DNA from 2 places in the Aeribacillus sp. FSL k6-2211 genome. Region 1 is predicted to be linked to the other one. Evidence: predicted binding sites of a transcription regulator. Region 1 holds the regulator's gene; the other holds the start of a gene.
The links. The regulator LexA, encoded in region 1, represses DNA repair genes until DNA is damaged. The targets are predictions, from matches to a motif close to CGAACATATGTTCG.
Positions count from the first base shown of each region.

Region 2: the regulator LexA is predicted to act here: its motif matches at 1,990-2,003, upstream of NSU19_RS12735 (UV damage repair protein UvrX).

Region 1 covers NZ_CP150190.1:2,081,393-2,085,853, forward strand. The annotation lists gene tkt (transketolase) at 1-794, opposite strand, end outside; gene NSU19_RS10055 (DUF896 domain-containing protein) at 869-1,099, opposite strand; gene NSU19_RS10060 (recombinase family protein) at 1,175-1,825, opposite strand; gene yneA (cell division suppressor protein YneA) at 1,844-2,158, opposite strand; gene lexA (transcriptional repressor LexA) at 2,317-2,940, shown strand; gene gdhA (NADP-specific glutamate dehydrogenase) at 3,270-4,461, shown strand, end outside.
Region 2 covers NZ_CP150190.1:2,634,831-2,639,291, forward strand. The annotation lists gene NSU19_RS12730 (YolD-like family protein) at 310-639, opposite strand; gene NSU19_RS12735 (UV damage repair protein UvrX) at 678-1,934, opposite strand; gene NSU19_RS12740 (SDR family oxidoreductase) at 2,274-3,068, opposite strand; gene NSU19_RS12745 (MBL fold metallo-hydrolase) at 3,069-4,037, opposite strand; gene proC (pyrroline-5-carboxylate reductase) at 4,363-4,461, shown strand, end outside.

The sequences.
Region 1 (4,461 bases):
GAACCATGAACGGAAGAAGTGCCTGCTTTATTCGGCGAACCATATCCGATTGTTGTTTTTACTTCAATTAATGTCGGTCGTTGTTCATCCAATTTGGCTTCTTCAATGGCTTTCGAAATCTCTTCAATGTTGTTGCCGTCCTCAACGCGCAGCACTTGCCAGCCCATAGATTTAAAGCGCTCTTCTACATTTTCTGAGAATGATTTATTTAAATCCCCATCTAGGGAAATATCATTCGAATCATAAAGAACAATTAATCGTCCAAGCTTCAAGTGACCAGCTAAGGAAGCTGCTTCAGAGGAAATCCCTTCCATTAAGTCACCGTCACCGCATATGACGTATGTGTAATGATCAACAATATTGTATCCTTCTTTATTGTATGTAGCTGCTAAATGACGTTCTGCCATCGCCATTCCAACGGCCATTGCTATTCCTTGGCCTAATGGTCCAGTTGTTGCGTCAACGCCAGGTGTATGTCCGTATTCAGGATGTCCAGGTGTTTTGCTTCCCCATTGACGAAACGATTTAATATCATCCATGGAAAGATCATAACCCGATAAATGAAGCAAGCTGTAAAGCAGCATCGAACCATGTCCGGCAGATAAAACAAAGCGATCTCGATTAAACCAATTAGGGTTTTCAGGGTTAATGTTCATAAATTTCGTCCACAGCGCATAAGCCATTGGTGCGGCGCCCATTGGCATTCCAGGATGTCCGGAATTCGCCTTTTCAATCGCGTCAATGGATAATGTTCGAATCGTCATGATGGATAAATCTTGAATGGAATGAGTCACCATTATCATCCTCTCATCTGTATTTTCAGTTTATAATCTTATCTTTATTGTTGCAATAAGGCAACACCCATCCGTTAATGCAGCCTTTTATTTTTAAATTTTTTCAATTTTTCCGGTGTAACATCATTACCTTTCGGATCAATCACTGTAACATTTTTTAAGGTGTTTTGAAAATCCCGACGAAACGACTCTAAATATTCCTGCCTTAATTGCTGCTGCTCTAGCTTTTCCTCTTGCGTCAATCCTTCTGACTTAGACTTTTTAGATAGTTCATTAATACGGTTAAGTTTTTCTTTTGAAATCATAAGCTGAACCCCTTGTATATTTTTGCCGCGCTCTTTTATCATACTAAATGCAACCACTAATGACAACAATTATTGCTATGATTCGCCTTTTTCTGACAAAAATTGTTGATATCTGCGATGAACAGTAGCTTTTGAAACATCATAGCCGAATCCTCTTAATGTTGCCGCTATTTCTGAAAATGTCAGGCCGTTTTTCCGCAATCGGTCAATCTCCTCGATCGGAACTTCTTTTCGCTCTCTTTTATAGGAAGAATTTCTATTCTTTAAATTTTTTTCAGGCCTGTACCCATTTTGTATAGCTCTCAACATTCCCCGCTTTATTTTCAAATTATGAATTTTTCGTTGATATTCTTCCACAATTCCTATAATTTCAAGCACCATCGTGTCTGATTCAGACAGTTCCATCTCCCCGCGATGGGCAGCGGTGAAAATTTTCACGCCTTGTTTCAAAATGGAATGGACAATGGCGATTTTGGCATTTCCTCTGCCAATTCTTGTTTCATCCTGTATTAATACCGCTTCAATTTCTTTCTCCTCAATCAATTCCAGCAGTTGAAAAACCCCTTCACGATCAACATCATACCCGCTCGCTTTTTCTTCTATCACTTCAACAACTTCCATACCGTTTTCAGCTGCGAGCTTTAACAGCTCGTCTTTTTGTCTTTTCAAAGATGTTTCCTGCTCTGCCTTTTCAGTGCTGACTCTTGCATAAACGACTGCTCTCATGTTAAATGCTCCTTGCGGTTATTCTTTGTTTGCCAAATATTCAGCATTGTAGTATTTATTTTTTTCAATCGGAATGACGATTGTTTCCCCCGGTTTTACAACAAGGCTTTGGAGATTGTTTCGCTCCTGAACCCATTTTACAAACTCTGAATGAGACATATTGTCATATTCTTTATATTCATCAGCGATTTTCCACAAACTGTCCCCTTCCTTCACTTGAACCTCCATATAATGATCGAGCTCTTCCCTTTCTCCAGTATACGAAATCGCCAAAACTGCCGCCATGATGACAAGGAAAAAAGAAACGATGTAAGACCATGATAATTTATCCATTAAGAACCGCCCCCTGAAACAGAATATTTGTTCGGTTTTTGTTTTTAAGTATAAAAGGGAACACATGTTTCTGTCAAGCAAATATTCGAACTTACGTTTGCTTTTTTGGAAAAATCATGCTATAATCGACACAAATTGATATGACTGAGGTGCTTGACATGTCAACAAAATTATCTAAGAGACAACAAGATATTTTGAACTTCATTAAGGAGGAAGTAAAAAAGAAAGGATACCCTCCCTCTGTAAGAGAAATCGGCGAAGCGGTCGGTCTTGCCTCCAGTTCAACTGTTCACGGGCATTTAGCAAAGCTTGAGAGCAAAGGACTGATTAGAAGAGACCCCACAAAGCCGAGAGCCATTGAAATTTTGGACGATGATGGCAGCCACCTTCTAACAAACAATGTGATCAACGTGCCGGTCATCGGAAAAGTGACGGCTGGTATTCCGATCACTGCCGTTGAAAACATCGAAGAATATTTTCCGCTTCCGAATCATATTGCATCAGGTGATGATCAACTTTTCATGCTTGAAGTAGTCGGAGAAAGCATGATCGAAGCAGGCATTCTGGACGGAGATTTAGTTATTGTCAGACAACAGCAAACAGCCAATAACGGCGACATCGTTGTCGCGCTCACAGACGACAATGAAGCGACCGTAAAAAGGTTTTTCAAAGAAAAAGACTTTATACGGCTTCAGCCGGAAAACCCAACAATGGAACCGATTATTTTAAAAAATGTGACAATACTCGGAAAAGTGATCGGGCTATACCGTTCCATACACTGAATATTCGATGTCTCAAAACAGGTGAGGCATCCTTTTTCTTTTTATAAAATTTTCAACATTCCCTCTCTTAGCGATGTTAAATTTTTAAAAATGTTTTCTAATCAATATGTATGCAGACAAGCTAGATTCAATGAAACAAATTTCAGGCGCCTTCTCCGTGCCTGCATGCAAAGCTATTATGCAACAATTCTCAACAGTCATTGTTTTTTGATTTATTTTGTTGTAGAATTTTTTATTGTAGATTTCGCTTCCTTAGCCAGTGCCGGGATGATTTACTGAATTGTTTGAATTCTTCTAACTGCTTAAATTTTAGGTATAGGAGAGGTGCTATGAATCAATTACTTATGAAACAAAGTGAACTGGAAAATGCAAAGCAATATGTCAATGAAGTATTTCAATCCGTGCAAGAAAAAAATCCGAATGAGCCTGAGTTTCTTCAAGCTGTAAAAGAAATATTTGACTCGCTTGTGCCTGTATTTGCTCAACATCCTACATATATAAAGCACGGAATACTTGAAAGAATTGTTGAGCCGGAAAGATTGATCATTTTTCGCGTTCCATGGGTGGATGACGAAGGAAAAGTGCGTGTAAACCGCGGATTTAGAGTGCAATATAATAGTGCAATTGGGCCATATAAAGGAGGCTTGCGCTTTCACCCGACCGTCAACGCCAGCATTATTAAATTTTTAGGATTTGAACAAATCTTCAAAAATTCATTGACTGGGCAGCCGATCGGCGGAGGAAAAGGCGGATCTGATTTTGATCCGAAAGGTAAATCAGATGGGGAAATTATGAGATTTACACAAAGCTTTATGACAGAGCTTTACAAACATATTGGACCAGATATTGACGTTCCTGCCGGTGATATTGGAGTTGGCGCAAGAGAGATCGGATACTTGTTTGGCCAATATAAAAGAATACGCGGCGGATTTGAAGCTGGGGTGTTAACCGGAAAAGGCATTGGGTACGGCGGAAGCTTAGCGAGAACCGAAGCGACAGGTTATGGAACTGTTTATTTTGTTGAAGAAATGCTTAATGACCATGGATTAAGCTTCAAAGGAAGCACAGTTGTTGTCTCTGGTTCTGGGAACGTTGCCATATATGCGATTGAAAAAGCAACACAATTAGGTGCAAAAGTTGTCGCATGCAGCGACTCTGATGGCTACATTTTTGATAAAAATGGAATTAATCTTGAAACGGTTAGAAGGTTAAAAGAAGTTGAAAGAAAAAGAATTAAAGAATATGTAAATGAACATCCTCATGCAGAATATTATGAAGGCTGTTCCGGAATTTGGTCCATTCCATGCGATATTGCCCTCCCATGCGCTACTCAAAATGAAATCGATAAAAAAGCAGCTGAACTCCTTGTTTCCAACGGACTCAAAGCTGTTGGAGAAGGCGCCAACATGCCGTCTACATTAGAAGCGATCGACGTGTTTTTATCAAACAATATTCTTTTTGGACCTGCAAAAGCTGCTAACGCAGGCGGAGTTGCTGTTTCAGCATTAGAAATGGCTCAAA
Region 2 (4,461 bases), 550 kb from region 1:
AACGTGATGAGAGGCTTTATATGGAGAGACGGGCATGATAGGCTGTTTTAGCCATGCGATGTTATCTGTCCATCGCTCCAGCGCAAAAAATCGTGCCCGTAGAGGCTCCATGTCAAGCCTTTATCGCACACGCACCACATTCATAGCGAAAGGAGAGAATGGATAACTTAAATATTATCAATTTGTGTCTTGACAAAGGGGTGCATTACAATTGGGCTGTTAATTATCGTCATTTTCTAAGCGTTGTAAATCTGCATTTTCCTGACCTTACGCTACCCCTATTAAGTTTGTATTTCTAATGCTGTTTTCTTAGTATTGCTCAATTTCAATAATATCTCCTAATTTTAAAACATGTTTTTTAGTCAAGTAATCAACAATTCGTAATTCTCTTTTTAGCTGATCGATATAATGAATATTGCCGACAAGCTTCTTTATTTCACCTTTTTGATAATAGGTGAATTGTAGAGTAATGTTCTCTTCCATAGCCTCACAGATAACTTCATTAAATTCTTCATATTTTTGTTCATCTAAAACCGGTTTTTCGACTTTATCTAAACTTTCATTGTATTTCCTTAGTAATTTCACATGCTCGGGCAGCATCATAGCTGTCCATTTTATGCTTCCACGATCCTGAATCATTGTTTATCCCATCCTTTGCTTTCTTTTCTTCATATTCGTTACGCATAATGCCCGCCGATCAGCTTGTTGCGGTGAAGACTCGTTCCTGCCTTCGTATACGAAACAGCGCGCAGCAGTGCATTGGAGCCGTGCTTGTTCCGAATCGCATCCATTACATATCCTAAACGATGCTCTTTTATGCGGTTCGGCCTAAACAAATCAAGCTGCATGCCGCTGTCTTTTTCCACGTTGGAAAGAGAGATGGAAATTTTTCTGACTGTCTTCCCCTCATAAAAACGATCAAACAGCAAAAGGCAGGCTCGATAAAGATCCATCGTAATATTTGTTGAGACATCCATCGTTTTTGAACGGTAAAATCCTCCCCCGCCTTCCTTTTGGCTGTAGCCGATTCCAAGGCTGATTGTTCTCCCCGCCATCCGGTGTTCCCTCGCTCTTTTTGCCACTTCCTCGCACATTTCTAAGATGACGCATTTCACCTCTTCGGGGTCCGGATAGTCGCGAAGCAATATTTGATTTTTTCCAAAACTGATTTGCCCCAGCATAATCGGAGAGCCTATGTCGGAAAGATCTATTCCCCATGCGTGGTAATAAAGCTGATTCCCCATGACGCCGAACTTCTTTTCAAGGAGCTCTAACGGATAATTTGCGAGCTGACCGACTGTAAAAATTCCCATTCGATTTAACGTTTTTTCAAGTCTTGCCCCAATCCCCCACATCTTACGCAACGGCTTGATGCTCCACAGCTTCGTTTTGACATCATCATACGTCCATTCCGCTATACCTTTCTTTTTCGCCTCCAAATCTAGACAAAGCTTCGCCATCAATATGTTTGGACCGATCCCAACCGCGCATGGGAGAGAAAATTCATTTCGTAAATCTTCCACAATTTTTTCGGCCAGACTATGCGCATCCCCCCAAAGTCTTTCTGTTCCATCCGCAGTAATAAAACATTCATCTACGCTGTAAACATGGATGTTTTCTTTCGGAACATAGCGGTTCAGCAGCCGAGTAATTTCAGCAGAAATCCGTAAATACGTCGCCATTTTCGGAGTGATGAGGCGGATGCGGGGGTCGTTTGGAATTTGAAATAAGCGGGATCCGGTTTGAATTCCGAAATCTTCCTTCAGTTTTGGTGAAGCGGCCAATACAATGCTTCCTGTCCGCTCTTTGTCCCCAACGATAGCAATGTGGGCTGTTAAAGGATCAAGCCCAAGTATGACCGCCGCACAGCTCGCATAAAAGCTTTTCATATCGATGCATAATATATGCCGGTTTGGAAACGATTCATAATTCATTCCATCATCCCCTCATGAGAATGTATGTTCGGTTTTATTTTATTTTTATTGTATGGGAATATACGTTCGATTTCAATGGGAATTTGCGCCATTTTTCGCGGTACAAAAGAAGCATAACAACGAAGTACGGCATCGAAAAACAGATATTAAGCTTGGAAAGCTTATTCAAAATACAGCCGCGTTTTTTAGAAGATTTAAGTTGGAGACAAATCGGTGAAAGAGCTGAATTTTTTGTCAAAATAAAAAGACGCTTGACGCGCCTTTTCAGAAGTGAGAGCGGAGATTTTAGCGAAAAGTCCGCCTTCAGCTTTCTGTTCATTTCCTGCATCATGCTCCCGGTCATTTTTGCCGAAACAAATTTCCGGCAACTTTTTCAAATAGGGAGGGCATAAGACGATAAACAAGCCCGCCAAGCTCCATCCAAACAGGCATATTAATTTCCCGTTTATTTGTCAGCATCACGCTCACGATTTTTTGTGCAACAGCTTCCGGATTAAGCATCCAGCGTTGGACGTTTTTCACATAATCCCCTGACGTATCGGCAAGATTGAAAAAATCCGTTTCAATTGGACCCGGATTGACAGATGTTACAAAAATCCCGCGGTCCGCCACTTCCATCCGCAAGCTGTTCGTAAAGCCTAAAACAGCATGTTTTGTAGCAGAATAGATGCTTGATTTCGGAGTAGCTATTTTGCCAGCCTGAGAGGCGACATTAATAATATGCCCTTCCCGTTGGGCCAGCATCTTCGGAAGAACCAGCTTTGTCGCAGCAATTAATCCGAACACATTTACTTTAAACATTTGCTGCATCTCTTCGAATGTTGCTTCCTCTGCATTTCGAAAAATACCAAAACCAGCATTATTGACTAAAACATCCACTCGGTCAAAATTCTCTGTGATGTCCGTAAATACTTCGGAAACTGCGTCAAGGTCACTGACATCCAGTTCGTAATATGTACAAGAAATAGAGTGAGAGGCTTGAAGCTCATCCGAAAGTTTCTTGAGACGATCCTTCCTCCTAGCCAGCAAAACTAAATGTCCACCGCTTTCTGCAACGATCCTTGCGATTTTTTCCCCGATCCCGCTCGATGCCCCCGTAATAACTACCAATCGATCTTTAAGCCGCGAATTCATTTATTTGTCACCTCTTCGTTGCGCGGAAAAAAGTAAAACGCCATTTTCTATTCTTTTGTTAATTTTTCCATATTGTTCTAAATAATCAAGCTGAGCAACAGTTTCTGATATAGCAAATAAAAGCTCTTGTTGATAAGCAGACGGAAAAAGAAGCTTGCAAAGAGCAAACACCGTCATTTCCTGTTTTTCTAAATGCTTTAATACGGTGAGCGCGCGTTCATGCTGTTTGTCTAAACGGTTCCGAATCAACAGGTGAGGATCGAAAAATTCATCTTTATGACCCGGAAAGACAACAGAAATCGGAATATGCAAAAGCTTTTTCAAAGATTCATTATATTGCAGCTGAGGTTTTGGACGCTCTTTTCCTTCATACGGCATTTCAAGAACAGGATTGGAGGAAATGGTTTTCAGCAAATGATCGCCGCCGATCATTCGGCAGTCTTCCTCATTGTACAAAACGATATGGCTTTGGGCATGTCCAGGAGTCTCAATGACTGTAAACCCAGGCATCCCGTCTATTTCATCTCCTTCTTGAATGGAGGAGGTCAGCGGATGATTGCGTGGATATAAGGAAAGATCAAGATGATCTAAGTGTGACTTAAACGACTCTGGGACGGCAAACTGCTTCAACAATTCTAAAAAAAATTCCTTTTGCCGATCAAAAAAACGCACATCATGAGAAAGCCAAGGAGCAAGCAAACGATGGCCCAAAACACGAAGATCGCCATCAAAAAAATCGAGCAAACCGATATGGTCAGGATGATGGTGGGTAAGAATGACTTGCTCAATATCCTCAGGCACAAGCCCTATTTCCTTCAGCTTATGTTCAAAAACTCTCCACGCTTCCTCCGTTTTCATCCCTGCATCCACTAATGTCAATGCGTCCCCTTTTACAACATACACGTTCACATCTTTAATCGGATAAGGTATAGGGATCGTTATTTTATAAATTGCATCTTTGCTGAACATTTTTGCAAACCGCCTTTAATTTTTTAATATAACTTATTTTACACATGATAAATCAATTTGTCATTTTATTCAAATAATTCATAAGTATACTTGACAAGCCGTAGGAACTGATAAAAAATTAATTCTACAACGCTTTTAGAATTTAAGGCAGGGAAACATTTCATCATACAAGCCTATCCAAAGCATGCGCTTCTGTTGCTTAACAGATGAATAGTAAAACGTTTTCTCGCTACCTTTCCAACTGAATCTCTTCTCTTTTAAACTAAGTTTATAGGGAAGAAGTTCAAAAGAAACATATAAAACAATCAGGAAGGAGTCTCTTTTTATGTACAAGTTTGGATTTATCGGAGCCGGATCTATGGCGGAAGCTATTATATCCGGATTGATCAACGGGAACAAGTGCCGGAGAGAAGAGATCGTTGTG